4 regions of the Pseudomonas sp. S35 genome follow, and region 1 is predicted to be linked to each of the others. Evidence: predicted binding sites of a transcription regulator. Region 1 holds the regulator's gene; each other region holds the start of a gene.
What was found. The regulator FliA, encoded in region 1, starts transcription of late flagellar genes. The targets are predictions, from matches to a motif close to CTAAAGTTTNNNNNNNNNNNGCCGNTAA.
Positions count from the first base shown of each region.

Region 2: PspS35_RS15400 (methyl-accepting chemotaxis protein) is a predicted target of FliA. The motif match lies at 2,492-2,519, and genes of this name have one in related genera.
Region 3: PspS35_RS01810 (methyl-accepting chemotaxis protein) is a predicted target of FliA. The motif match lies at 5,118-5,145, and genes of this name have one in related genera.
Region 4: PspS35_RS29010 (methyl-accepting chemotaxis protein) is a predicted target of FliA. The motif match lies at 5,273-5,300, and genes of this name have one in related genera.

Region 1 is NZ_CP019431.1:4,626,030-4,633,366, reverse strand. Features, by position in the region: gene flhF (flagellar biosynthesis protein FlhF) at 1-628, shown strand, start outside; gene fleN (flagellar synthesis regulator FleN) at 735-1,568, shown strand; gene fliA (RNA polymerase sigma factor FliA) at 1,565-2,305, shown strand; gene PspS35_RS20635 (chemotaxis response regulator CheY) at 2,475-2,849, shown strand; gene PspS35_RS20630 (protein phosphatase CheZ) at 2,868-3,656, shown strand; gene PspS35_RS20625 (chemotaxis protein CheA) at 3,668-5,866, shown strand; gene PspS35_RS20620 (chemotaxis response regulator protein-glutamate methylesterase) at 5,915-7,048, shown strand; gene PspS35_RS20615 (flagellar motor protein) at 7,048-7,337, shown strand, end outside.
Region 2 is NZ_CP019431.1:3,469,664-3,477,000, reverse strand. Features, by position in the region: gene PspS35_RS15405 (GGDEF domain-containing protein) at 1-524, opposite strand, end outside; gene PspS35_RS15400 (methyl-accepting chemotaxis protein) at 883-2,376, opposite strand; gene PspS35_RS15395 (TonB-dependent siderophore receptor) at 2,599-4,764, opposite strand; gene PspS35_RS15390 (Lrp/AsnC family transcriptional regulator) at 4,951-5,442, opposite strand; gene PspS35_RS15385 (histone deacetylase family protein) at 5,563-6,597, shown strand; gene PspS35_RS15380 (amino acid permease) at 6,659-7,337, shown strand, end outside.
Region 3 is NZ_CP019431.1:429,533-436,869, reverse strand. Features, by position in the region: gene PspS35_RS01850 (SCP2 sterol-binding domain-containing protein) at 1-416, shown strand, start outside; gene ubiB (ubiquinone biosynthesis regulatory protein kinase UbiB) at 413-2,017, shown strand; gene hisI (phosphoribosyl-AMP cyclohydrolase) at 2,059-2,451, shown strand; gene PspS35_RS01835 (phosphoribosyl-ATP diphosphatase) at 2,454-2,786, shown strand; gene PspS35_RS01830 (twin-arginine translocase TatA/TatE family subunit) at 2,814-3,092, shown strand; gene tatB (Sec-independent protein translocase protein TatB) at 3,103-3,504, shown strand; gene tatC (twin-arginine translocase subunit TatC) at 3,501-4,292, shown strand; gene PspS35_RS01815 (16S rRNA (uracil(1498)-N(3))-methyltransferase) at 4,289-4,996, shown strand; gene PspS35_RS01810 (methyl-accepting chemotaxis protein) at 5,188-7,104, shown strand; gene PspS35_RS01805 (methyl-accepting chemotaxis protein) at 7,290-7,337, shown strand, end outside.
Region 4 is NZ_CP019431.1:6,382,307-6,389,643, forward strand. Features, by position in the region: gene PspS35_RS28985 (VOC family protein) at 1-46, opposite strand, end outside; gene PspS35_RS28990 (ArpA protein) at 68-814, opposite strand; partial or broken gene PspS35_RS30595 (Mg chelatase-like protein) at 1,460-1,584, shown strand; gene PspS35_RS29000 (TetR family transcriptional regulator C-terminal domain-containing protein) at 1,555-2,166, opposite strand; gene PspS35_RS29005 (ABC transporter six-transmembrane domain-containing protein) at 2,279-3,193, shown strand; gene PspS35_RS29010 (methyl-accepting chemotaxis protein) at 3,197-5,173, opposite strand; gene PspS35_RS29015 (LysR substrate-binding domain-containing protein) at 5,351-6,271, opposite strand; gene PspS35_RS29020 (NorM family multidrug efflux MATE transporter) at 6,424-7,337, shown strand, end outside.

The DNA.
Region 1 (7,337 bases):
CAAGACCACCACCCTGGCCAAGCTGGCCGCGCGTTACGTGCTCAAGTACGGCGCCAATAACATCGCGCTGGTGAGCATGGACAGCTACCGCATCGGTGCCCAGGAACAGCTCAAGACCTTGGGTCGTATCCTCAATGTGCCGGTGACCCACGTCGATCCGGGCCAGTCCCTGGCCAACGCGCTCGACCCGCTGCTGCGCAAGCGCGTGGTGTTGATCGACACCGCCGGCCTGCAAGCCAGCGACCCGGCGTTGCGCATGCAACTGGAAAGCCTGGCTGGGCGTGGCATCAAGTCGAAAAATTACCTGGTGCTTGCAACCACCAGCCAAAAACAGGTTCTTACCGCTGCGTACCATAGCTACAAGCGCTGCGGCCTGGCCGGTTGCATCCTGACCAAACTGGATGAAACCGCCAGCCTGGGCGAAGTGTTGAGCCTGGCTATCAGCCATGAACTACCGGTTGCCTACCTGACCGACGGGCCGCGGATCCCGGATGATCTGCATCTGCCGCGCCGTCATCAGTTGGTCAGCCGCGCCGTCAGCGTGCAAATGCAAGAAGAGCCTAGCGAGGAAGCGATGGCCGATATGTTCGCCGACCTCTACCACCACCCGGCAAAACGGGTCGGTTGAAGTCAGGATGAACACCGTGAAATGTACCTACATCGATGGTCTGCAAGCGATTCACGCGGCCAAGCCATGTAGCCTGCGTCTAAGCAAGACAAGGTAAAGAAATAAAATGGGCAGCATGCATCCCGTACAGGTGATCGCGGTGACCGGCGGCAAAGGTGGCGTCGGGAAAACTAACGTGTCAGTGAATTTGTCCCTGGCCCTGGCAGAGCTTGGCCGTCGCGTCATGCTGCTGGATGCTGACCTGGGGCTGGCGAACGTCGACGTTCTGCTGGGACTGACGCCCAAACATACCCTTGCCGATGTGATCGAGGGGCGCTGTGAGCTGCGCGATGTGCTGCTCCAGGGCCCTGGCGGGATCCGCATCGTGCCGGCCGCCTCCGGTACCCAGAGCATGGTGCACCTGAGCCCGGCGCAACATGCCGGCCTGATCCAGGCCTTCAGTGATATCGGCGACAACCTCGACGTGCTGGTGATCGACACCGCCGCCGGGATCGGCGAGTCCGTGGTCAGCTTCGTGCGCGCCGCGCAGGAAGTGTTGCTGGTGGTCTGCGATGAACCCACCTCGATCACCGACGCCTACGCCCTGATCAAACTGCTTAACCGTGACTACGGCATGAACCGCTTCCGCGTGCTGGCCAACATGGCCCAGAGCCCGCAGGAAGGGCGCAACCTGTTCGCCAAGTTGACCAAGGTCACGGATCGCTTCCTCGATGTCGCCTTACAATACGTCGGCGCAGTTCCCTACGACGAGTGTGTGCGCAAGGCTGTGCAAAAGCAGCGTGCAGTCTACGAAGCGTTCCCTCGTTCCAAATGCGCACTGGCGTTCAAGGCTATTGCCCAGAAGGTCGATACTTGGCCGTTGCCCGCCAACCCTCGGGGGCATCTGGAGTTTTTCGTCGAGCGATTGGTACATCAGACGAGCGCAGGACCGGTGCTATGACAGCGAACGGCTACAACGCCTACAAGAAATCTGCCCGTGACAGCCAGGGTGAGTTGATTGAGCGCTATGCGCCGCTGGTCAAGCGTATCGCCTATCACTTGTTGGCTCGCCTGCCCGCCAGCGTGCAGGTCGAGGACCTGATCCAGGCCGGCATGATCGGCCTGCTCGAAGTGTCGACCAAATACGACGCCAGCAAAGGCGCGAGTTTCGAGACGTATGCGGGTATCCGTATCCGTGGCGCGATGCTCGATGAGGTGCGTAAAGGCGATTGGGCGCCGCGTTCGGTGCACCGCAATACGCGCATGGTCAGTGACGCAATTCGTGCAATTGAAGCAAAAACCGGTCGCGACGCTAAAGATCACGAAGTTGCGGCCGAACTCCAATTGAGTCTCGACGATTACTACGGGATTTTGAACGATACCTTGGGCAGCCGCCTGTTCAGTTTCGACGACCTGTTGCAGGACGGCGAACACGAAGGGCTGCACGAGGACGGCGCGAGCGCACACATGGAGCCGTCGCGCGACCTGGAAGATGAACGCTTCCAGGGCGCATTGGCGGACGCCATTGCCAACTTGCCCGAGCGCGAGCGGTTGGTGTTGGCGCTGTACTACGACGAAGAGCTGAACCTCAAGGAAATCGGTGAGGTCCTGGGGGTCAGTGAATCGCGTGTCAGCCAGTTGCACAGCCAATGCGCAGCCCGCTTGCGCGGGCGATTGGGAGAGTGGCGAGCGCGCTGACAGGCGGTGTGGGGGCACTGCGAAGCGATACCGCGAAGGTGATTGGCCTTCGCGGGTTCGACCCGTGGTGTTCCCAGCAGTCCTTTTTGTGTAATGCCTGTTGATTGAAATGGCGCGTCCAGGTGCTGGGCGCGTTTAAGACTGCTTGGAGGTCGAATTGGACAAGAACATGAAAATCCTCATCGTTGATGACTTCTCAACGATGCGGCGGATCATAAAAAACCTGTTGCGTGACCTTGGGTTCACAAACACGGTCGAGGCGGATGACGGCCTGACGGCAATTCCGATCCTCAACAGCGGGAGCATCGACTTTCTGGTAACGGACTGGAACATGCCGGGAATGACCGGTATCGACCTGTTGCGCCACGTGCGCGCCGACGAAAAGCTGCGCAGCCTTCCCGTGTTGATGGTGACCGCCGAAGCCAAGCGTGAGCAGATCATCGAAGCCGCCCAGGCCGGGGTCAACGGTTATGTGGTCAAGCCATTCACTGCACAGGCCTTGAAAGAGAAGATCGAAAAGATCTTCGAACGCATCCACGGCTAATGCCATCGCGGGGGAGCTATGGAGCATAAAGAAACGTCACAGGGAGACTTCGAGTCGACCCTGAAAAAACATGCTCACCAGTTGGTCGACAGCCTTGAAAGAGGCCAGTTCGGCGACGCGGTGCAGTTGATCCATGAGCTCAACCAGACCCGTGACCGCGGCCTGTATCAGGAAGTGGGCAAGCTCACACGCGAGCTGCACAGTGCGATCGTCAATTTCCAGATTGACCCGCATATGCCCCAGGCCGAAGAAATCTCACAAATCACTGACGCCACCGAACGCCTGTCCTACGTGGTCAGGCTGACTGAGGCGGCGGCCAACCGCACGATGGACCTGGTGGAAAACGCCACGCCCCTGGTCAATGGCATGGCCACTGAAGCCCAAGCCCTGAGCAACGACTGGGGCCGCTTCATGCGCCGGGAAGTGGGGGCTGAAGAGTTCCGTGAGCTGGCCCGTCGGGTCGAAGGGTTCTTGTCACGCAGCGAGCAGGAAAACCGCACGGTTGCCAGCAACCTCAATGACATTCTGCTGGCCCAGGACTACCAGGACCTTACCGGTCAGGTGATCAAGCGTGTGACCCAGTTGGTCACCGAAGTGGAAAGCAACCTGCTCAAATTGGTACTCATGGCTGGCCAGGTCGACCGTTTTGCCGGCATCGAACATGACCGCGAAGCGATCCTCTCTGAAAAAGATCCACAAAAACATCTCGCCAAGGGTGAAGGTCCGCAGATTCATGCCGATAAACGTGAAGACGTTGTGTCAGGTCAGGATGACGTAGATGACCTGTTATCCAGTTTAGGCTTCTAAGGAGCACCCACATGAGCTTCGGCGCCGATGAAGAGATCCTTCAGGATTTCCTTGTAGAGGCCGGCGAAATTTTAGAGCAACTGTCCGAACAACTGGTCGAGCTGGAAAGCCGACCGGATGATGCGAACCTGCTCAATGCAATTTTTCGCGGTTTTCATACTGTAAAAGGGGGCGCCGGCTTCCTCCAGCTCCATGAGCTGGTGGAGTGCTGCCACATCGCCGAGAACGTGTTCGACATCCTGCGCAAGGGTGAGCGTCACGTTGATTCGGAATTGATGGACGTGATTCTCGAAGCACTGGATGCGGTCAACGGCATGTTCAGCCAAGTGCGTGAACGTGCCCCGATCACCGCGGCCACGCCGGAACTGTTGGCCGCCCTGGCGCGCTATGCAGAGCCGGCCGACACCACGGCAGCGCCGGTGGTTGAAGCCGCGCCTGAGCCGGTGGCGCAGCCAGAAGCCGATGTAACGGACAGCGAGTTCGAGCAGTTGCTCAACTCCCTCAGTGCCGTCAAGGCCGAGGCTGAAGCACCGGCGGCGCCTGCCCCGGCAGCGGCGCCGACCAGCGAAGACATCACCGACGCCGAGTTCGAATCGCTGCTCGACCAGTTGCACGGCAAGGGCCAGTTCGCCGCCGATGCGGTGGCGCCGGTTGCCGCTGCCCAAGCGCCTGCGGCCCCGGCCAGTACCGACATTACCGATGACGAATTCGAAGCCTTGCTTGACCAGTTGCATGGCAAAGGCACGTTCGCCGTCGACGCCCTGCCAGACGTGGCGCCAGCGCCTGCTGCTGCACCTGCCAGTGCCAAGCCTGCGGACGATGGGTTGATCTCCGATCACGAATTCGAAGCGCTGCTGGACGATTTGCACGGCAAGGGCAAGTTCACCGAAGTCGCCTCGGCGGCGGCTGTGGCGACGGCGGCACCGGTTGCGGCCAAAGCGGCTGCACCTGCACCTGTGGCAGCGGCCAAGCCAGCCGCCCCGGCTCCAGCACCGGCGCGTGCAGCTGCGCCACCGCCGCCGGAAAAACCGGCCAGTGAAGCCGAAACCACGGTGCGGGTCGATACCGCGCGCCTGGACGACATCATGAACATGGTCGGCGAACTGGTACTGGTGCGTAACCGTCTGGTGCGCCTGGGCCTGAGCAGCGGCGATGAAGCCATGCAAAAGGCCGTGTCGAACCTCGATGTGGTGACGGCCGACCTGCAAACCGCGGTGATGAAAACGCGCATGCAGCCGATCAAAAAAGTCTTCGGCCGTTTCCCGCGCCTGGTCCGTGACCTGGCACGCCAGCTGAAGAAAGAGATCAACCTGGAACTGGTGGGTGAAGAAACCGACCTCGACAAAAACCTTGTCGAGGCCCTGGCCGACCCGCTGGTCCACTTGGTGCGCAACGCCGTCGACCACGGCGTCGAAACCCCGGAAGAACGCGAAGCCTCGGGCAAGTCCCGTGGTGGCAAGGTGATTCTGGCGGCGGAGCAAGAAGGCGACCATATCCTGCTGTCGATTACCGATGACGGCAAAGGCATGGACCCGGCGATCTTGCGCAATATCGCGGTCAAGCGCGGCGTGATGGACAAGGACGCCGCCGACCGGCTGACCGACACCGAGTGCTACAACCTGATCTTCGCCCCAGGCTTCTCGACCAAGACCGAGATTTCCGACGTGTCGGGCCGTGGCGTGGGCATGGACGTGGTGAAGACCAAGATCAGCCAGCTCAACGGCTCGATCAACATCTACTCGACCAAGGGCCAGGGCTCCAAGATCGTGATCAAGGTGCCGTTGACCTTGGCGATCATGCCGACCCTGATGGTGATGCTGGGCAACCAGGCTTTCGCCTTCCCGCTGGTCAACGTCAACGAAATCTTCCACCTCGACCTGTCGCGTACCAATGTGGTGGACGGCCAGGAAGTGGTGATCGTGCGGGACAAGGCGTTGCCGCTGTTCTACCTCAAGCGCTGGCTGGTTGCATCGGCTGCCCATGAGGAGCAGCGCGAAGGCCATGTGGTGATTCTGTCCGTGGGCACCCAGCGCATCGGCTTTGTCGTCGATCAACTGGTTGGCCAGGAAGAAGTGGTCATCAAGCCTTTGGGCAAAATGCTGCAGGGAACCCCGGGCATGTCGGGTGCGACCATCACCGGTGACGGTCGGATCGCGCTGATTCTCGATGTTCCGAGCATGCTCAAGCGTTACGCCGCTCGGCGTATTTGATTCTGGTGGGGCAGGGCGGTAATGCCCGCCCCGCCTAACGGAGTGTTTATGGCAGTCAAGGTCCTGGTGGTGGACGATTCGGGTTTCTTCCGCCGCCGCGTCTCGGAAATTCTTTCCGCCGATCCAAGCATCCAGGTGGTCGGTACGGCCACCAACGGCAAAGAGGCGATTGATCAAGCCATTGCGCTGAAGCCGGACGTGATCACCATGGACTACGAGATGCCGATGATGGATGGCATCACGGCAGTCCGGCACATCATGCAACGCTGCCCGACCCCGGTATTGATGTTCTCCTCGCTGACCCATGAAGGCGCCCGAGTGACCCTCGATGCGCTGGATGCCGGTGCGGTGGACTTCCTGCCGAAGAATTTCGAAGACATCTCGCGCAACCCCGAGAAGGTCAAGCAACTGCTGTGCGAGAAAGTCCACAGCATTTCCCGCAGTAACCGTCGCAGCCTGTTCAGCGCGCCAACGCCTGCCCCAGCGCCGGTAGCGCCTGCGGCTGCGCCCACCAGTTCCTCGTTCAGTCGCCCGGCGCCTGCACCGATTGCACGGCCTGCGCCGCCACCGGTACGTACGTCGGCCCCGGCTGCTGCGCATTCGGCGGCACCTAAGCGCAAGGCCTATAAATTGGTCGCCATCGGTACCTCCACCGGCGGCCCGGTGGCCTTGCAGCGCGTATTGACCCAGCTGCCGGCCAACTTTCCGGCGCCGATCGTGTTGATCCAGCACATGCCGGCGGCGTTCACCAAGGCCTTTGCCGAGCGCCTGGACAAGCTGTGCCGCGTCAGCGTCAAGGAAGCCGAGGATGGTGACATCCTGCGTCCTGGCCTGGCGTTGCTGGCCCCGGGTGGCAAGCAAATGATGGTCGATGGCCGTGGCGCGATCAAAATCCTGCCAGGCGACGAGCGCCTCAACTACAAGCCGTGCGTGGACATCACCTTCGGCTCGGCGGCTAAGTCCTACGGTGACAAAGTTCTGGCGGTGGTGCTCACCGGCATGGGCGCCGACGGCCGTGAAGGCGCCCGCCTGCTCAAGCAGGGCGGCAGTGCAATCTGGGCCCAGGATGAAGCCAGCTGTGTGATCTATGGCATGCCCATGGCCATCGTCAAGGCTGACCTGGCCGACGCCGTCTACAGCCTGGACGATATCGGCAAGCATCTGGTGGAGGCCTGCCTCTAATGGATGTGTTGAGCCTGATCGGCATCATCATGGCGTTTGTCGCCATTATCGGCGGCAACTACCTCGAAGGCGGCCACCTTGGCGCCCTGGCCAACGGCCCGGCGGCGCTGATCGTGATCGGCGGCACCGTGGGCGCGGCGTTGTTGCAGTCACCGATGAGTTCGTTCAAGCGTGCGATGCAGATCGTGATCTGGATCATCTTCCCGCCACGCGTCGACCTGGCCGGGGGCATCGACCGGGTGGTCAACTGGAGCCTCACCGCACGCAAGGAAGGCCTGCTGGGCCTGGA
Region 2 (7,337 bases), 1.2 Mb from region 1:
GTGGCGGGTGAGATGATGTTGTATTCCACGCCCCGCTCTTGCAGGTAGAAGGGCTCGTTGGTCAGGTACGAGTTGAACGCCGTCACTTTACCGCTGGCTAGATCGCCAATTTGATAACTGCTGGGCAGCAGTTGTAGTTTTTCGAGGGGTATACCCTCGCTACGGAACATCGCCAGAAAATCGGCATCGGTCTGTGCATCCATCAGCATCAACGGCTTGTTGATCAGGTCGTGCACAGTGCGAACACCTTGGTCTGTGCGAGCCACGAGCACGGAAGGGGAATGCTGAAAAATCACCGCCAGTGCTACCAAGGGCTTTCCGTGCAGGCGTGCGTAGAGCAACTCACTATTGGCTTCGCCGTATTGGGCACGCCCAGAGAGCACTTCTTCGACCGGTGTGACATTGGGGCCACCTTCGTGCAAGCGCACGTCCAGTCCTTCTTCGCGGTAATAGCCCTTTGCGATGGCGGCATAGTAGCCCGCGAACTGGAACTGATGTTTCCAGCGTAGCTGGACATCAATCACCTCTTCGGCGCCATTCTGTTGAGGGCCAGGGCCAGGGCCAGCCCACGCAGCCTGATCCCAGAGCAGCACAAAACACAGCAGTTGAAGCAGCCGAACCAGGAGAAGTCTCTTCGGCGGGCCTGGCGTGTTAGAACAGCAACAGAGGCTGGGCATGGTGATAGTCCGTGAATCGCGCTTATCGTTGAGCATGCAACGCGTGGTGCGTGATTGTGACATCACTCATGCGGGCCCAGCAATCGCGCGCCACGATAACCAAAGCGGCCGTGATCCTCGCTTGCGGCGTGGTTGGCGTTTGCTTCCCTACGGCCTTCAACACAATATCGAGCCCGGCGATTAAGCGGGGCTCGATCCCCTCCGATCACGGATGAAACCGCCTCCCCAGCGCATCCAGCCTCACCGCAATCGGCGGCAGTTGCTCGCTGCTTCTGGCCAGCAGTTCCACATCGTCGACCGTGCTTTGGGCGATGCCCTGCACCGACTGCAACCGCCCGACAATCTCCAGGTTCGCCGCTGTCTGTTCCCGCGTGGTGGTGACAATGCGCCCATTGAGTGCATCGATTTGCGTAATGTCATTGCCCACCGCCCTGAGCATTTCCACTGCGACCTGGCTGTCTTCGACACAGCGTTCCACGCCTTGGCGGCTGTCGTGCATGGCGGCTACCGCCTCGCGGCTTCCTTGTTGCAAGCCTTCAATGATGGTTCTGATTTCCTGGGTGGATACCGCGGTGCGTTGCGCCAGGCTGCGTACTTCATCGGCGACCACCGCAAACCCACGACCTTGTTCGCCGGCGCGGGCGGCCTCGATGGCGGCGTTGAGGGCGAGGAGGTTGGTCTGGTTGGCAATGCTGCTGATCACTTCGAGCACCGAGCCGATTTGTTCGGCCTGCACCGCCAGGCCTTGCACGGTCTGGTTGGTGCCTTCCAGGCGGGTGGCCAACTGGGTGATTTCGTGTTGGGCACGGCCGACGCTTTCCTGGCCGCGCAGGATTTGCTGGCTGGCAACACCGGCGTGTTCCACCGCGTGTTCGACGTGCACCGCAATGTTGCCCATGGCGTGTTCCATGCGTTGCATGGAGCCGGTCATTTCGCTGATTTCTGCCAACTGGTGCCGCGCACCTTTTTCCAGGGTGCCGCTGGCATGGGCCAGTTCCTGGCCGAGTTGGCCGAGGCCGTGGGAGTCGCGGGCCACTCCGTCGATCAGGTGCGTAATCTGTTGCAGGAAGTGGTCGAAGCGCTTGGCGAGAGAGACCCGAGCCTTGCCTTCGCCCTTGACCGTTTCCACGGTGAACTGGGAGGTCACGGCGAGCATCTTCTCAAGCATGTCCTGGCTTTCGACCGCTTCGGCCTGGCTGTGTACGGCGAGGTAGAGCAGCGCTACGGTTTCCATCACCACGTAGAAGGCATGCACGAACACCATGCTCCAGCCGCCGTGGTGTTCCATCACGAACACCGGGAAGCCTTGATGCTGCAAGGCATGGAAGACCAGGTGGTGCACGGCGATGGTGAGAGCGGCCACCAGGATCGGCAGCCAGTCGCGGTAGAACGTCAGTACCGCGAGCAGGGCGAAAATCCCGAAGTGGGATTCGATCACGCCCTGGGCCTGGTTGATATGCAACGCGGCCATCACCATCAGGCCGGCGCCGAGCGCGCAACGCATCACGCGGGTGCCGCCGAGGGCGCGGTAGAGCGCGGTGAGCACCAGACTGGTGCCGCCACCGATCACAACGGCTTGGATCAGCGTGTCATGCCAGAAGGCCAGGCCCAGTGAGAACAGGGTCATCAACCAGATCAAGGCCAGCATGATGCGGTCGGCCTTGCGGTAGTGCTCCAGGAAACGCGCGCGTACAGGCATTCACTCTTACTCCATGTGGTCTAGCCAGGAACAAAGCATGCGGCGTGCCATGACGGCGCGCGGGTACAGAGCTAAGCAGGTATCAGGATTTTTCAGGATCAGGATGCCAAAAGGCTTATCGGCATTTGTGGTGGGGACTTTAAACGCCATTGCATTCAGCCAGGCGAGCGAGCTTGCCACAATGCGAGCAAAGGCTGCCCGAGCGGGCAGCCTTGATGACGATCAGAAGCTGTACTTGGCCGTCAGCATCATGTTGCGTGGGGCGCCGTACGAGTCGCCGCCGTAGCTCACGGAGTTGGCAATCGACGAGTAGTAGCTGCGATCAAAGATGTTGTTGGCGTTGAGCTGCAGGTCCAGGTACTCGTTGACCTTGTAGCCGGCCATCAGGTCGGTGACGGCATACGCGCCTTGCTGAAGACGGTAGGTGCTGCCATCTGCCAGGGCGATGTCGTTGTACATGCGGCTCTGCCAGGAGATGTTGCCGCCCACGCGGAATTTTTCCAGCGAACCTTGGAGGTTGTAGCGAGTGGTCAGCTTGAACAGGTGCTCCGGGGTGTCGGTGTCGTACTGCTTGTTGACCTTCTGCGGGCTGGCTTCGTCCTTGATGGTATGGGTGCGCGCGTAGGTGTAACCACCGCCGACCTGCCAGTTTTCAGTAAGGGCGCCTTGCAGTTCGAAGTCGATACCCTGGCTGCGAATCTCGCCGGAGGCTTCATAGCACTCGGTCTGCGGGCAGTTTTGCACGGTCACTTGCGTGGCGCGGTTTTCTTGGTCGACGCGGAACAACGCCACGCTCGCGTTCAGCGCGCCATCCAGGTATTCGCCTTTGACGCCGACCTCGTAGTTCTTGCCGACGATGGGCTTGACCGGGGTGCCGGACGTGTCCTTGGCGCTCTGCGGCGTGAAGATGTCGCTGTAGCTGACATACACCGAGTGATGGTCGTCCAGCTCGTAGATCAACCCCGCGTAGCGCGTGAGGTTGCGGGTGACCTTGTAGTCGCCGCTATTGCTGCCGTGGGCATCGTAGTCATACCAGTCCAGGCGCCCGCCGAGGATCAACTTCAGCGGGTCGGCCAGGCTCAGGCGCGTGGTCACGTAGACGCCGTCCTGGGTGGTGATTTCGCGGGTGTCGGTGGTGTGCACGAAGTCCGGTTTTCCGGCGTTGATCGGCCATTTGGTGTCGTATGGGCTGTAGTCGTGGCTGGTCATGTCGTAGATGCGGCGGCTGGCGCCGACCACCAGTTCATGGGTGCGCCCGAATGCCTGGAACGGGCCACTGACGAAGGCGTCGACACCGGCCTGGTTTTCGTCGTAGGCGGCCTGGTAGACCGTGCGCCCCAGCGACTTGTCCGCCGCCCAGCGCGATTGATAGGAGCCCGAGAACAAGGCTTTCTGCTCGGCGTAGTTGGCGTTGACCTGCAGTTTCCAGTCGTTGGCCAGGTTCTGGCGCAGTTCGGCGAAGACGGTGTTGATCTCCTGGTCCTTGTTTTCCCAATCGGTGCCGGGGTTGTAGGAGCGCGGCAGGTCCAAGTGATGGCCGTCCTGGCCGATCATCGACGAGCCCCAGAAGTAGTTGGTCTTGTCCTTTTGGTTCGAGTAACCGAGGGTGAGGGTGGTGTCTTCGCTCAGGTCGGCTTCGGTGACGGCGTAGAACAGGCCGTGATATTCCTCGGCATTGTCGATGAAGCTGTTGGCGTCGCGGTAGGAGGTCACCACCCGACCGCGCCAGGTGCCGCTGTCATTGAGCGGGCTGGACGCATCCAGCTCGCCACGGTAGTCGTCCCAGCTGCCGGCGGCGCCGGTGAGGGTGACTTTCTGCTCATCCAATGGCCGCTTGCGGATCAGGTTGATGGCGGCCGACGGGTTGCCCGCGCCCGTCACCAGGCCAGTGGCACCGCGCACCACTTCAACACGGTCGAACATCGCCAGGTTCGGCTGGGCACCGACGGAAACGCCGTTGTAGCCGCTCGGGATGCCGTCATACATCAGGTTATCGATGTCGAAACCACGCGAGGTGTAGGACTGCCGGCCAGGGCCATTGGAGTAGTTCAGGAACAGCCCGGGCGTGGCGTTGACCACGTCGTTGATGCTGGTCATTGCCTGGTCATCCATGCGCTGGCGCGTGATCACGGTGACAGCTTGTGGGGTTTCTCGCAGGGTCAGGGGCAGCTTGGTCGCGGTTTTCATCGCGCCAGTGGTGTAGGACTGCGTGCCTTCAGTGGTCTCGCCCAACTGCTGCTCGCCGGAGACTTGGGTGGCGCCCAGTTCCAGCGTGGTGGCCGGCGCTTGGGCATCGGCGGCGAAGGCCACCTGTGAGGTGGCCAGACAGACCGCCAGCGCGATCAAACTGGGTGTAAAACCTTTACCGCCGGGTTGTTGCACTGACATGAAACGGACTCTCCCCTAAGTACCGTCCTTGGCGAATAATAAAGATGTTGATAATTATTCGCATCAGTGTGCCAGATTGTTTCTGTAGGAAAAAGCCTTTGGGGATAATTAGTTAACGAATTTTTCACATCCTGGGGCAGGGCATTTAGCCATCATCTGCCGTGACTGAACGCCGTTTGACTTTCCTCAATTGCGCTTTGGAATCGCCACCCGACTGGTCGCTTTCACCTCGCGCAACGCCAGGCTCGACTGGATCGACGCGATCCCCAACTGCCGCCTCAGCACGCTTTCCACAAACTCGCTGTAGCTGTCCAGATCCTCCGCTAGCACCTGCAACAGATAATCCGCATCGCCGGTGATCTTGTGACACGACAACACCTCGGGCAGGTCTTTGACCACGGCTTCAAAGGCATCCGGCGCATGGTCGGTGTGGATCGCAAAGCGCACATGCACAAACGCCATGATGTCCAGCCCCAGCAACTTGCGATCCAGATTGGCCTGGTAGTCCTTGATCACGCCTTCTTCCTCCAGGCGCTTGCGGCGGCGCCAGCAGGGCGTGAGGCTCAGGGACAGGCGCTCGCTGAGTTGGGCGTTGGAAATACTCGCGTCTTCCTGCAGCAAGGCGAGGATGGCGAGATCGGTGTCATCGAGAACGACCTGTCTGGTTTTATTTTTCATATTCGCCTCTTTCAGGGGTAAAAACTCCCTATAAAGCTACCAGTGCCAGAAGTAAAAGCAAAGAAAGCCCCGCGCCGCCAGAACAAAATAGACCTGTCTTTTACTGGCGGATATCCCCCTATGCTGACTGTTTTTAGTGATGCTCACCGTTTGCACCACGGCACCGAATTGAAGGATGGCGTGCTCAAGCCGTCGTTCGAACAACCCAGCCGAGCCGACACCGTACGTGACCGGGTCCAGTTCGTGGGACTGGGCGATATCATCGTGCCGCGCAGCTTTGACCGTGCGTGTTACGTCAACGCACACAGCGAGCGCTACGTGGCGTTTCTGGAAAGTGCCTGGGCCGAATGGACGGCCATCGGTCGCAGCCATGATGCGTTGCCACTGGTGTGGCCCGTACGCGACCTGGCCAACACGCAGGTGCCGGATTTTATCGACGGCAAGCTGGGCTTCTTTGCCATGGACGCCGGTTCGCCGATCACCGCCACCACTTGGAACGCGGTCAAGACCAGCGCGGACATCGCGCTCACCGGCCTGGCGCTGATCGACGAAGGCCACTACAGCGCCTTCGCCCTGTGCCGTCCACCCGGCCACCACGCTGCCCGTGAGTACATGGGCGGGTATTGCTACCTCAACAACGCCGCGATTGCCGCGCAACAGGCCATCACCCAGGGCGCCAAGCGCGTCGCGGTACTGGATGTGGATTTCCATCACGGCAACGGCACGCAGAATATTTTCTACGACCGCGCGGATGTGCTGTTCATCTCGCTGCATGGCGAGCCCGCAGTGTCCTACCCGTACTTTTCCGGCGCTGGCAGCGAGCGTGGCGTCGGTGCCGGGGAGGGCTTCAACCTGAATTATCCGTTGCCGAAAAACACCGCCTGGGATCGCTACAAAACCGCGCTGATCGACGCGTGCCAGCGGCTGAAACACTTCGCCCCTGACGTGCTGGTGATTTCCCTTGGCGTCGACACCTTCAAGGACGACCCCATTAGCCACTTTCTGCTCGACAGCGACGACTTCCTCGGCATGGGCGAGATCATCGCCAGCGTGGGCGTGCCGACGCTGTTCGTGATGGAGGGTGGCTACATGGTCGATGAGATCGGCATCAATGCCGTCAACGTGTTGCACGGTTTCGAAAGCAAAACCGCCTGATAACGCCGACCGCTGTACTTTTTTTCTGCCAAAACTCAAAAACATAACAAGAGGTTTTGTGATGAAAACAACCACGTCCAGGCTTTATGAAAAGCCTGCGTTGCAACGCACCCTGAGCAACCGCCATATCCAGTTGATGGCCATGGGCGGCGCAATCGGCACCGGTCTGTTCATGGGCTCCGGCAAGATCATCGCGCTGTCGGGCACCTCGATCATCCTGATCTACATGATCATCGGGCTGTTTGTGTATTTCGTGATGCGCGCCATGGGTGAGCTGCTGCTGTCCAATCTCAACTTCAAGAGCTTTGCCGACTTTGCCGGCGCGTACCTGGGGCCGCGTGCGGCGTTTTTTCTTGGTTGGTCGTATTGGCTGAGCTGGAGCGTGGCGGTGGTGGGGGATGCCGTGGTGGTCGGCGGGTTTTTCCAGTATTGGTTTGCCGATGTACCCGCCTGGATGCCGGCCGTGGGCATGTTGTTGACGCTGTTTGCGTTGAATGTGCTGACGGTCAGGCTGTTTGGCGAAGTGGAGTTCTGGTTCGCGATCATCAAGATCATCGCCGTGGTCACGCTGATTGGCGTGAGTGTGGTGCTGATCGCCAGCTCGTTTGTTTCGCCCACCGGGGTCACGGCGTCATTGAGCCACTTGTTGGACAAACAAGCAGCGTTTCCCAACGGCCTGTTCGGTTTTTTTGCCGGGTTCCAGATGGCGATCTTTTCCTTTGCCGGCACCGAGCTGATCG
Region 3 (7,337 bases), 2.4 Mb from region 1:
TGCGTGCGCCGGCATCGAGCCTGCTGCACCTGGCGTTGAGCCGCAACAAGACCGCCATCCTCCACGGTCCTGAAGTGCATCTGGAAGGCGACAGCGCGGTGCTGATGGACCTGGCCGCCGTGCTGCAAGACCTGGAACTGGATTGGGAGTACGAGCTGTCCCGCTGGATCGGCCCCGTGGCCACCCAGTTGATCAGCGGTCACCTGCGCAGCCGCTCGCGTTGGTACCAGCAAGGGTTTGCCAGCCTCAACCAGAACCTCGCCGAATACCTGAGCGAAGAATCGCGCACCCTGGTCGGGCAGCGGGAAGCGCAAGCGCGCTTTCGTGAACTCGACAAGGCCAAAATCGACCTGGAACGCCTTGAGGCCCGCTTCGAGCGCCTGAGCCGTTCCCTTGATCCAAGCGATAACGCATGAAGCTGCTCGCCGTCCGCCGTCTGTTTCGTATCCAGCGCGTCGTAATCCGCTACCGCCTCGATGACCTGCTGTTCGCCCTGCCACTGCCGTGGTTCCTGCTGGCGGTACGCTATGTGCTGCCGTGGCGCTGGTTCCCGCGCAAACAGCTGGAGCTGAGCCGGGGCGCACGCCTGCGCCTGGCGTTGCAGGACCTGGGCCCGATCTTCATCAAGTTCGGCCAGATCCTGTCGACGCGCCGCGACCTGCTGCCCGAAGACATCGCTGACGAATTGATGCTGTTGCAGGACCGCGTGCCACCGTTCGACTCCAAGCAATCAATGGCGTTGATCGAAGAACAACTGGGCAAGAAGATCAGCGAAGTCTTCAGCCGCTTCGATGTCGAGCCGCTGGCTTCGGCCTCCGTGGCACAAGTACACGCCGCGCAGCTCAAGACCGGCGAAGAAGTGGTGGTGAAGGTGATCCGCCCTGGCCTCAAGCCGATCATCGGCCAGGACCTGGCATGGCTGTTCATCCTCGCCCGCGCCGCCGAACGCTTCTCTGCCGATGCGCGCCTGCTGCACCCGGTGGACGTGGTCGCCGACTACGAAAAAACCATCTATGACGAACTCGACCTGCTGCGCGAAGCGGCCAACGCCAGCCAGCTCAAGCGCAACTTCGAAGGCTCGCCGTTGCTGTACGTGCCGCAAGTGTATTGGGACTGGTGCCGCCCCAAAGTGCTGGTGATGGAACGCATCTACGGCGTGCAGGTCACCGACCTCGCGACCCTGGCCGACCAGCGCACCGACATGAAGATGCTTGCCGAGCGCGGCGTGGAGATTTTCTTCACCCAGGTGTTTCGCGACAGTTTCTTCCACGCCGACATGCACCCCGGCAATATCTTCGTCAGCACCGTCAACCCGTGGAGCCCGCAGTACATCGCGATCGACTGCGGCATCGTCGGCAGCCTCACGCCGGAAGACCAGGACTACCTGGCGCGCAACCTGTTTGCCTTCTTCAAGCGCGACTACCGCCGCGTGGCGCAGTTGCACATCGATTCGGGCTGGGTGCCGGCAGAAACCAAGCTCAACGAATTCGAAGCCGCGATCCGCACCGTGTGCGAGCCAATCTTTGAAAAACCGCTGAAGGACATCTCCTTCGGCCAGGTGTTGATGCGCCTGTTCCAGACGGCGCGGCGCTTCAATATGGAAGTGCAGCCGCAGTTGGTCCTGCTGCAAAAAACCTTGCTCAACATCGAAGGCCTGGGCCGTCAGCTGTACCCCGACCTCGACCTGTGGAACACCGCCCAGCCGTTCCTGGAGCGCTGGATGCGCGAGCGCATGAGCCCGAAAACCGTGCTGGGCAACCTGCACAGCCAGTTCGAACAACTGCCGCACCTGGCCAACATGACCCGCGACCTGCTGGAGCGCATGTCCCAGCCCCACGCCAAAGACCCGCCGCCGCCGTGGCACAAACGCAAGGACGACTGGTTCCTGCGCCTGCTGGGCGCCGCGCATCTGGTCGGTGGGGTGATGCTGGCCATCGGCGGGCCGTTGAACCAGTTGGGCCACTGGCCTGCTGGCATCATGGTCGCCGTGGGTGTTTATCTGATCGTGCGTCGATAGCCAATCCGGTTATACACTGTCGCAAATTGCCGGAGCCGAACATGAAAGACTGGCTGGACGAGATCAAGTGGGACAGTGACGGCCTGGTGCCGGCCATTGCCCAGGACTACAAGACCGGGCGCGTGCTGATGATGGCCTGGATGAACCGCGAGGCCCTGAGCCTCACCGCCGCTGAGCAGCGCGCCATTTACTGGTCACGTTCCCGTGGCAAACTGTGGCGCAAGGGCGAAGAGTCCGGGCACGTACAGACCCTGCACGAGATGCGCATCGACTGCGACGCCGACGTGGTGATCCTCAAGGTCGAGCAGATCGGCGACATCGCTTGCCACACCGGCCGTCACAGCTGCTTCTACCGCGTGTTCGAGAACGGCGAGTGGAAGGTTGTAGAGCCGGTGCTCAAAGACCCGCACGCCATTTACTCCGCAGGACACTGACCATGAGCGATACCCTGAACCGCGTGGCACAGGTGCTGGAAGACCGCAAAGGCGCGGACGCCGACAGCTCCTACGTCGCCAGCCTGTACCACAAGGGCCTGAACAAAATTCTGGAAAAGCTCGGCGAAGAGTCCGTCGAGACCATCATCGCCGCCAAGGACGCACAAATCAGCGGCGACTGCAGCGATGTCATCTATGAGACCGCCGACTTGTGGTTCCATAGCCTGGTCATGCTCGCCCAACTGGGGCAGCATCCACAGGCCGTGCTGGATGAACTGGACCGTCGCTTCGGCTTGTCCGGGCATGCCGAAAAGGCCTCGCGCCCGTCCGCTTGAATAACTTAAGACTAGAGGATTTGCAGCATGGGCATTTTTGACTGGAAACACTGGATCGTCATTCTGGTGGTCGTGGTACTGGTATTCGGCACCAAGAAACTCAAGAACCTGGGCACCGACGTGGGCGAGTCGATCAAGGGCTTTCGCAAAGCCATGAACGACGACGAGAAACCCGCCGACCCGGCCGCCAATCCGGTACCGCCGGCGCAGCCTGTACACCCGCAGGCCACCCAGCCGATCACCGAGCGTCGTACCTTCGACGTGCAGGCTGAGAAAGTCGAAGAGCCGACCCGCAAAGACTCGTGAGCACTGACTAATGTTTGGTATCAGCTTCTCTGAACTGCTGCTCGTCGGCCTCGTGGCCCTGCTGGTACTGGGGCCGGAACGCCTGCCCGGTGCCGCACGCACGGCCGGCCTGTGGATCGGGCGCCTGAAACGCAGTTTCAACGCCATCAAACAGGAAGTTGAACGGGAAATCGGCGCCGACGAGATCCGCCGCCAGCTGCACAACGAACATATTCTGTCGTTGGAGCAGGAAGCACGGAAGATTCTTTCGCCGGTGAATGAACCGGCCACACCGGCAACGCCTGTGGCTGAACACAGCATCACACCTGCAGCACAAGTCCCGCCCGCCGTTGCCACCCCGACCGAGCCTGCGCCGACGCCCGTTGCGTCGCCCGCGCCCCATGACCCTACATTGCCGCCGCGAGCCCCATGAGCGCTGATAAACCGGAAAACGACCAGCACATGCCGCTGGTCTCGCACCTCACCGAGCTGCGTACCCGCCTGCTGCGTTGCGTAGCGGCCATCTTCATCATCTTTGCCGGGCTGTTCGCCTTTACCCAGCAGATCTACACCTTCGTCTCCACGCCGCTGCGCCAGTACTTGCCGGCCGGGGCGACGATGATCGCGACCGACGTGTCGTCGCCATTCCTCACGCCGTTGAAGCTGACGATGATGGTCTCGCTGTTCCTGGCGATCCCGGTGATCCTGCATCAGATCTGGGGCTTTATCGCGCCCGGCCTGTACAAGCATGAGAAGCGCATCGCGGTGCCGCTGCTGGTATCGAGCATCCTGCTGTTCTACACGGGCATGGCGTTCGCGTACTTCCTGGTGTTCCCGTTGATCTTCAAGTTCTTCGCCGCCGCCACCCCGGCCGGTGTGGAGATGATGACCGACATCACCAGCTACCTCGACTTCGTGATGACGCTGTTCTTCGCCTTTGGCGTGGCCTTCGAAATCCCGGTGGCGGTGGTGTTGCTGGTGTGGATCGGCGTGGTCAACGTGGCCTACCTGAAGAAGATCCGCCCGTACGTGATCATCGGCTGCTTCGTGGTCGGCATGATCCTGACCCCACCGGACATCTTCTCCCAGACCCTGCTGGCTGTGCCGATGTGGATGCTGTTCGAAATCGGCATCCTGTTCAGCGGCTTGATCAGCAAGCGTGGCGAACACCCGGATGACCAACCCGCCGACGACGACCAGCCGCCAGCGACCCAGCCGTGAACCTGCTGCTGCTTGAAGAGGCCGACTTTATCGCGGCCGACCGGGTGATCCTGCGTGATCGACGCCTGGTGCATATGCACGAAGTCCACCGCGCCGCCGTAGGCGATAGCCTGCGCGTGGGGCGCATTGGCGGGTTGATGGGCAGCGCGCAGTTATTGCGCCTGGAGGCCAGCGAAGCCGAGCTGCAAGTAAGCTTCGACCAACCGCCGCCGGCCAAATTGCCCCTGACCCTGCTGCTGGCCCTGCCCCGCCCGAAAATGCTGCGCCGGGTACTGCAAACCGTGGCGGCAATGGGCGTGCCGAAGGTGGTGCTGCTCAACAGTTACCGGGTGGAAAAGAGCTTCTGGCAAACTCCGTTCCTGGAGCCCGAGGCGATTCGCGAGCAACTGATCCTCGGCCTGGAACAGGCGCGGGACACAGTGCTGCCCGAGATCATTATCGAGAAGCGCTTCAAGCCGTTCGTCGAAGACCGCCTGCCGGCCATGACCGAGGGCACCCTGGGCCTGATCGGCCATCCGGGTGATTACCCGGCGTGTCCCCGAGGGCTGGATGAGCCAGTGACCCTGGCCATTGGCCCGGAGGGCGGCTGGATTCCCTACGAAGTCGACCTGTTGACCAAGGCAGGCCTGCAGCCGGTACAACTCGGTGCGCGCATCCTGCGTGTCGAAACCGCCGTGACGGCCCTCCTCGCCCGCCTCTTCTAAACACACCGCACATCCAATGTAGGAGGCGGCTTGCCCCCGATAGCAGTGTGTCAGGCGCCGTATAAGCTGACTGATGCATCGCCATCGGGGGCAAGCCCTCTCCCACATTGGAGCTATGTTGCTACAGAATCCCGGGGCCGTGCCGATAACCCCTGAATAAGTCCAAGCCTTGTTCCAAGGGAGTTCGCAGCATGTATCGTTGGTTAGCCGAAAAGCTGGGGAATGTCAGCGTCAAAACCAAGCTGGGCGTGGGCTTCGGCCTGGTATTACTGCTCACCCTGATGATCACCCTCACCGGCTGGACCGGCTTGGGCGATGTGATCAGTCGCGGTGACAAGCTGGGTTTTATCTCCAGCCTCAATGGCTTGACCAAGGACCTGCGTCTCGCCCGCCTGGACTATGACATGCGTCGTGGCGAACAAGGCCCGGGCGCGGTCAGCGAGTTGCTGAACAAGCTCGACAGCGGCCTGAACACCGCCCGCAAACTGATCGAGCAACCCGCCGACGCGGCGCTGGTCGACGAGCAGTTGGCCGCCGTGGACCAGTACAAGCGCGCATTCAGCGACATGGTGCAGGCCGGCGCGAACCGCGAAAACGCTCGTAGCAAGTTGGGTGACACCGCTGACAATGCGGTAGTCAAAATCAACGAGATCGAAAAGTCGTTGCTGCAAGGCGACAGCATCAGCCTGTTCAACAGCGTGGTGGACGTGAGCAAGCTGATCCAGCAGGCGCGCTTCCAGGTACGCGGCTACACCTACAGCGGCAAGGTCGAAGCCGAGCAACCGGCACTGGATGCCATCGACAACGCCCTGAAAAAAATCACCGGCCTCAACGGCCAACTGCCTGATCAATATTCAACCAACCTGCAACAGGCCAGCGTCTCGCTGCAAGCCTACCGCGCCGCCGTCAGCCAGTACCGCGACTCGCAAGTGGCCAACGCAGCAGCGCTTAAAACCATGAGCGCCCAAGGCGACCTGCTGCTCGGCCACAGCGACAAACTGACCATTTCCCAAACCGTGGTGCGCGACACCGATGCCGCGCAAGCCAAGTCCATGTTGCTGCTGGCGACTGTGTTGGCGTTGATCTTTGGCTTGGTAGCCGCCTGGGCGATCACCCGCCAGATCATCATCCCGCTGGACCAAACCCTCAAGGTCGCCGAACGCGTCGCCTCGGGCGACCTGAGCCACAACCTGACCTCCTTGCGCCAGGACGAACTGGGCCAACTGCAACGGGCCATGCAAAGCATGACCGTGGGCCTGCGCGAATTGATCGGCGGCATCAGCGACGGTGTCACCCAAATCGCCAGCGCCGCCGAACAACTGTCAGCGGTTACCGAGCAGACCAGCGCCGGGGTCAACAGCCAGAAAGTCGAAACCGACCAGGTGGCCACTGCCATGAACGAGATGGCCGCCACCGTGCAGGAAGTCGCACGCAATGCCGAAGAAGCCTGCGAGGCTGCCGCAGCGGCTGACCAGCAGGCCCGCGAAGGCGACAAGGTGGTCGGTGAAGCCATCGCCCAGATCGAGCGCCTGGCCACTGAGGTCGGCAACTCCACGGTCGCCATGGGCGACCTGAAACGCGAAAGCGACAAGATCGGCAGCGTCCTCGACGTGATCAAGTCCGTGGCCCAGCAAACCAACCTGCTGGCCCTCAACGCCGCGATTGAAGCCGCACGCGCCGGTGAAGCCGGACGTGGCTTCGCGGTGGTCGCCGATGAAGTGCGCAGCCTGGCCCAGCGCACCCAGAAGTCCACCGAAGAGATTGAAGAGCTGATTGCCGGCCTGCAGAGCGGTACGCAACAGGTGGCGTCCATCATGGACAACAGCCGCAACCTCACCGACAGCAGCGTCGAACTGACCCGCCGTGCCGGGAGCGCGCTGGAGAACATCACGCGCACGGTCTCGACCATCCAGGCGATGAACTCCCAGATCGCCACCGCCGCCGAACAACAAAGCGCCGTGGCGGAAGAAATCAACCGCAGCGTATTGAACGTGCGCGATGTATCGGAACAGACCGCAGCAGCCAGTGAAGAGACCGCCGCGTCGAGCACCGAACTGGCGCGCCTGGGCACCCACCTGCAAGCATTGGTCGGCCGCTTCCGCGTCTGACCCCCTCCCCGTGCGGCGACCTGCCCTGGGTCGCCGCCTGCAATCTGTGAAATTTCCTACACGTTTTTCAGGCCCACCCGACCTTCAAAGTCACTAGCGTTCAACTCAGTTCATGTGTGATCGCGCACCCGCAGTGCTCCGACACATAGAAGAACGCCCGCTAGTTCACTTGTCGGAGGTCAATCATGCTTCGTCGAATGACTCATCTGCTGGGTAACGCCAGTGTCACCCTC
Region 4 (7,337 bases), 1.8 Mb from region 1:
TCCAGTTGGGCGTGACCAAGTTGGTGTGACTGTATTTTATGCTCATCTTTTGATCCTGATACGAAGATCAATCCCTGAAAACAAAAGTCTCATGTTCTACATGACGCTCTTTATCACGCGCACGTTCCCATGTAGTGTTTAAAATTATACGTACCACATCCTGAGTTAATGGCTTTACACGATGCAGCGTTGTATCTGCCTTTAAAAGATATACGTCTCCCGTCACATGAAAGTATGAGTCGATAGTATTTTCTACCAACAGACGTTCTATTCTGGAATTCTTCTTATCCCAGTTCGTGTGCGGCACACACTCTAGCAATCCTCCAGATTCTATACTTGGGGCTTCTACGACCCAAATAATTGTGTACGGATAGTCTCCCCAGTGCCATCCATGTGTATCTCCCGCTTTATGTTGACTATTAATGATATAGTTATCCCATCTCCACGGTGTAGGGATGACCTCCTCCTTCACAATACTTCGAATCAAACTCAACAAATATTTTGATTTATAGGCAGTCGGGATATATTTTCCAAACTTTTCAATATCATCGCGAGTGACATTACTCAGATAACGCGGCGTATTGCCAGTTGATTCGATCAGAAGATCACGCCGTTTTGAATGATTAGCCAATAAGCATTTCACGTCGGTGATGATTTCATCTCGTACCATCGGATCAATCAAATGATTAATCTTCAAATAACCATCCCGAGCAAATCGGTGCTGCTCCCAAAACATGTCGTGACCGGTATAGGGTTCACTATTAAGAATATCCATCTGCACTTGATTGATATCAAACGATCTAGATTCACTCATCAGATTTATATCTCCGGGTAAGACATCAGTACAACCGTATTAAGCTCAAATGGATCCTATCCAATTTCAACTACCGGATAAATGACAGCCGAGCATTTCAGTCATGCTCGAAACGAGGGAATTAGAAACACTTCTGAAAAATCGCACCCGCACAATCATTACGCATGGTTGAACGTCACGGTAAGAGCGGCTTGGCCCTCTGTTACGTCAAAGCACAGTTATGTATCGCGGACACTTTTCCCGACAAGAAAGTTTGCGTACAAAGGCAAAACCATACCCGTATGGTTGGTTTGGTTGGCTGAGAATAATAGATATGCGGCCCCTAATAACCTCATCCGGTGTCGCTTCTGCCCAATATTCGACCAAGAATCTGAGCAATAGGACAAACGTATGATGAGTCTCGAACACCCACACACTCACATATACCTTCACTGATTTATTGGTCCGAGTAATCCTCAGCCTGCATGGGCTAAAACACAGAACATCGGGAGTTGCCGCTAGCATGGTGTTGGCGCGACACCTTGTCGATGTCTTCGAAAGACATGTGCCGATCATCGCCACAGCGATAGTTTCAGTAGTCGGAGTGGCGGTGTTCTTTTTATCGAACCGTGGATTGGCCCAACGCGCCTACTACAAGGGTGCTGTGCGCTACGCTCGGCCCATCGACTGCTCAAAGTCGCGCGTACCCCAGCGGACCTTGAGCAAGTAGAATGTATCGCTCGCCATATTTGGCGAAGGCACTACAGTACCAACCGGCAGCAGTTGGCTAACAGCGGTCGGGAGAAACCCAGTAGCAGCCTCGCCACTTCCAGCACCTCATCCAACACTGCTTCTGCCGACTCGGCGGAAGGCTTGAGCATCAGGTCATCGGCATACCCCATTGCCAGCGCGAATATCTGGCGCGCAGCGCGTTGAGGCGATTGGCAACGAAAGACCTCAGCCGCAACGCCACACTCGATCACCTCGGCGAGCATGCTTTGCCATCGGGCGTTGATCACCAGGTAAGCCTGGGCCATTTGCGCATCGTGCATGGCCTCATCCCAGGCATCCAGCCACAGCGCCCATCCCGCATCAGCGGTGCTTGGCAGGCAGTCGCTCAAGAACCCCACAAGCGCCTCCAGAGGCGGCGCATCCGCCAACGGTTCGCGCACTTCATCCAATTGTTCATTGGCAAAACGCACGAAGGCTTCGCGGCGCAACTCATTCCAGTCGCTGAAGTAGTGATAGACGTGGCTACGGGATAAGCCGGCATGCTCGGCCAGATCGCGGGTGGATACATCGGCAAAACCCTTGCTGCGAAACAGCTCCAGGGCGGCGGTGATGATCTGGTCTTTACGGTCGATACGCGACATAGGCAATTCCTTCGAGCACCGACAGATAAGCGGCGCTTGATTTTTGAGCGATCGCTCAAAGATACTTGAGCAGTCGCTCAAGGATAGCGTCTATCAACCCCTTGGTGCACCCATGACATCCCTCACCCCTCAGGTTCTGATCGAAGAAAGCAAGAGAATCGGCCAACAGTCCGCCAGCCAGACGCTCAAGTCCATTGCCAAAGCCTATCCCGCAAAACTGTTCTGCACCTTGTCACCGGTGGCACTTGAGAACGCGTTGTTGCTGGCCTATCCGCTGTTAGCCGGGTTTGCGGTGGACTCGATTATCCGTGGATACGCCAGTAGCGCGCAGTTCTACGCCCTCGTCGTCATGGCGTTATGGGTGGTCGGGGCCGCGCGGCGTGCACTGGATGCCAGCACCTTCACACAGATCTACGCCGACCTTGCAGTACCGGTGATCCTCAATCAGCGCCAGCAGAACCACAGCACATCGAAATCCGCTGCACGGGTGGTGCTCGCGCGGGAGTTCGTCGACTTTTTTGAAAAGCACGTGCCGATTATCGCCACGGCACTGGTGTCGATAGTCGGTGCTGCGGTGATGCTGATCGTGATCGAGCCCTGGGTCGGCCTGGCGTGCCTGGCCGCACTGCTGCTGTGCATCACGCTGCTGCCACGCGTTGCCCAACGCAACCAGGAGCTGCATGAGCGCCTGAATGATCGCCTGGAGAAAGAAATCGGCCTGGTGGAAAAGGTTGGCGCCCCCACCGTGCGACGCCACTACCACGTGCTGTCACGCCTGCGCATCTGGCTGTCAGACCGTGAGGCTGCAGCGTATCTGTTCCTCGGTACGCTGGCGGCATTGTTGTTTGTGGTTGCAATCTGTCAGTTGGCGTTGTCGCCGGCGGTCAAGGCCGGCCACATCTACGCGGTCATGACCTACCTGTGGACCTTCGTCACCAGCATGGATGAAGCGCCAGGGATGGTCGATCAACTGGCGCGACTCAAAGATATTGGCAAGCGCGTGGACCACAGGCTCGGAGACCACTGAACCTCAACGAAACCTGTCAACCTCATGCCGCAAGCCCGCCGCCAATGTCTCCAGTTCCTTGGCAGTAATCGCCAGGTTCGACACCACCTCACGCTGCTCGCTGTTAGCCAGCGCGATGCTCTGCAAGTTGCTGCTGAGCAAGGTCGCGGTGCTGCTCTGCTCTTGGGTGGCGGTGGTGATCGCGGCGAATTGCTGGCCGGCCGAGCGGCTCTGCTCATCAATGCGCGCCAGGGCCGAGGCTACGTCGGCGTTGCGCGACAAGCCTTCCTGCATCAGCGTGTTGCCGTGTTCCATAGTGCTGATGGCGTTACCGGTTTCCCGCTGGATGCTCTGGATCATCCCGGAAATTTCATCGGTGGCTTCGCGGGTGCGCGATGCCAGGTTGCGTACTTCATCAGCCACCACGGCAAACCCACGGCCCTGTTCACCGGCGCGTGCAGCCTCGATGGCCGCGTTGAGCGCCAACAGGTTGGTCTGTTCGGCGATGGACGTGATCACACCGACGATGCCGCCGATTTCCTGGGAGCGCTGGCCCAGGGTATTGATCACTGTGGCCGTGCTGTTCAGCGCGGTCGCGATATGTTCCAGCGACGACGACGCCTCCTGCATCGAATTGCGACCAATGCGGGTTTGCTGGGCATTTTCTTGGGCCAGGCGCTCGGTGTTGCCCATGTTGTCGGCAATGTTCAGCGAGGTGGCACTGAACTCTTCCACCGCGCCGGCCATGCTGGTGATTTCGCCGGACTGCTGCTCCATGCCGTCATAGGCCCCACCGGACAGACCGGACAACGCCTGGGCCCGACTATTGACCTCCTCGGCCGCCTTGCGGATATGGGAAACCATCGTCGACAGCGCTTCACCCATCTGGTTGAAGCTGCGCGCCAGTTGGCCGATTTCGTCATGGCTGGATACGTTGAGGCGTGCGCTCAAGTCGCCCGCGCCCAAGGCTTCGGCCTGGCGTACCAAGTCACTCAGCGGTTGCAGCTTGCTGCGCAGCAGCCACACCGTGGCGCCCACTGCCAGCAACATCGCCAGCACGCTGCCGATCACCAGGCGAATGCCCACCGCCCAGGTCACTGCGCGGATTTCAGCTTTCGGCATGCTCGCGACCACAGCCCAAGGGCCACCGTCGAACGGCACCGAAACACTGTAGAAATCTTCGTTCTTGTCGCTCCAGAAGTGGCCTTTGCCTGGGGTCTTGGCCAGGTCCAGCATCACCGCAACCGACTGGTCCAACGCCTGCACACCCGCCGGCGGCACCAACCAGCGCTTCTGCTCGTCGAGCAACGCCAGGGAACCGGTCTGGCCGATGCGAAAGCGCTTGAGGTTCTCGAACTGAGCGGCCTGAGCGTCGGTGTAGTCAAAACCGATGAACAGCACGGCGATCACTTTGCCGCGGGTGTCGCGTACGGGGCTGTACTGGGTCATGTAGGAGCGGTCGAACAACACCGCGCGGCCAATATACGCCTGGCCACCGAGCACACGCTGGTAAGCCGGCCCCTGGCGATCCAGCACGGTGCCGATCGCGCGACTGCCGTCCTGCTTGGTCAGGGAGGTGCTGATGCGGATAAAGTCGTCGCCGCTGCGCACAAATACCGTGGCCACGCCGCCGGACATCTGCTTGAACTCGTCAACTTCGGTGAAGTTGTTGTTGAGCACTTCGCTGCCCAGCAACAGGCTCGGGGTCTGAACCCCAGCCACCGCGACCGGCTGATCGGCCTGCACCGTCAACCCGGCGCTGAAGCGCTTCTCGAACAACCCCGTCAGGCGCTGGGTGCTCTCGCGCAACGTGCTGTGGAAGGTATTGAGTTGGTCGGCAAGCAAGCGCGCCTCGCTGGCCAGGTGCTCCTCGCGGGTATCGAGGTTGGCGGAATCGAGGGAACGCAAGGCGAAAACAGTACTGCCGCTGATGACGACAGCCAAAATCACGGCTAACGCGAGACCTAACTGGGAGGCAATCCGGGCGCGAGGTTGAGACATGACAGCTCCTGGCCGAGGCCAGGATCATCCTGATCTCATAGCGCTGCTCGGCAAATTATCTGGTGGGAAACGTTGGTGCACGATGGTTCCAACACACCTACTTCGGCGGCGTTTTGCAATACTTGAGCGAATCGCAGGGGTATCACGCAAACGGTTGCGTCGCTGAGTCAAAACCCCTCAATTGAGCCGTTCGACGTCGGGTAAAACCATGGCCTGCACCTCGCTCTGGAGGAAATCCGCCAGACGCCGCAAGCGCTCACCGCCTGGACGGGTTTTCGGCCACACCAAATAGTAATTTTCCCCACTCGCTACCGCAGTCGGCCACGGCAAGCTCAAGCGCCCCTGCGCCACATCCTCGGCCACCATCAGCAGGTCGCCCATCGACACGCCATAACCGCGGGCGGCGGCGATCATGCCCAGCTCCAAGGTATCGAACACCTGCCCGCCTTTGAGCGACACCTGGGACGATAGCCCCATGCGCTCCAGCCAATTGCGCCAGTCTCGGCGGTCGGGTGTGGGGTGCAGTAACTCGGCGCCGGCCAGGCGGGTCACGTCCCAAGGACCGTCGTTCAACAGGTTCGGTGCACCCACCGGAATCAACAGCTCGGGGAACAGATAGCAGGCTTCCCAATCCGCTGGAAAATGCCCGTAGCTCAATAACACCGCGCAATCGAACGGCTCCTGGTTGAAGTCCACCTCGTCCACGCTCATCCAGGCGCTGGTCAGTTGCACCTCATTGCCCGGCTGTAACGCCCGGAAGCGACTGAGCCGCGCCAACAGCCAACGCATGGTCAGGGTGGAAGGCGCCTTCATGCGCAGGATGTCATCTTCAGCGTTCAAGGTATGGCAGGCCCGCTCCAGCGCCGCGAACCCCTCGCGCACACCGGGCAACAGCAGGCGCGCCGCTTCCGTGAGCTGGAGGTTGCGGCCGCTGCGTTGGAACAGGCGGCAGGCAAAATGCTCTTCGAGCGTGCGGATATGTCGGCTCACCGCACTTTGGGTGATCGACAGTTCTTCGGCGGCGCGGGTGAAGGAATTGTGCCGGGAGGCCGCTTCAAATGCCCGCAGGGCATAAAGCGGAGGAAGACGACGAGACATAGGGAAAGCTCCGACAGCACGATGACAAAACCCTACCAGAATAAATCCAGCATGAGTTTTAATCATGCGAATGATCGCTTTTATCCCTTTGTGCAATGGGCTGAGAGCGCCGAGAATCGAACCCTCCCCAACCCTCTGACCTTCTGAGCGTGATGATCATGCAGCATCCGGCACGTACCGAACTCTGGGCCATTCTGCGGCTGTCAGGGCCGTTGATTGCCTCGCAGTTGGCGCACATGCTGATGGTGCTGACCGACACCCTGATGATGGCGCGCCTGAGCCCCGAGGCTTTGGCCGGTGGTGGCCTGGGTGCGGCGAGCTATTCGTTCGTGTCCATTTTCTGCATCGGCGTGATTGCCGCCGTGGGCACCCTGGTGGCTATCCGGCACGGCGCTGGCGACATCGAAGGCGCCACCCGCCTGACCCAGGCCGGGCTCTGGCTCGCCTGGCTGATGGCCCTGGCGGCGGCGTTGCTGCTGTGGAACCTCAAGCCGGTGCTGCTGATGTTCGGCCAGACCGACACCAACGTGCAGTCGGCGGGGCAATTTCTGACCCTGTTGCCGTTCGCCCTGCCCGGCTACCTGAGCTTCATGGCCTTGCGCGGCTTCACCAGTGCCATCGGCAAGGCCACCCCGGTGATGGTGATCAGCCTTGGCGGTACGGTGCTCAACTACCTGCTCAACCACGCCTTGATCGAAGGCATGTTCGGCCTGCCGAAACTCGGCTTGTTGGGCATTGGCCTGGTCACCGCCATCGTCGCCAATGGCATGGCCCTGACACTGATGTGGTACATCCGCAGCAACCGCGCTTACGCCGCCTACCCGTTGAGCGCCGGCCTGCTGCGCCTCAACACTCAGTATCTGCGCGAGTTGTGGCGCCTGGGCCTGCCGATTGGCGGCACCTATGCGGTGGAAGTCGGGTTGTTTGCCTTTGCCGCGCTGTGCATGGGCACCATGGGCAGCACGCAATTGGCGGCGCATCAGATTGCCCTGCAGATCGTCTCGGTAGCCTTCATGGTGCCGGCTGGCATGTCCTACGCCGTCACCATGCGTATCGGCCAGCATTA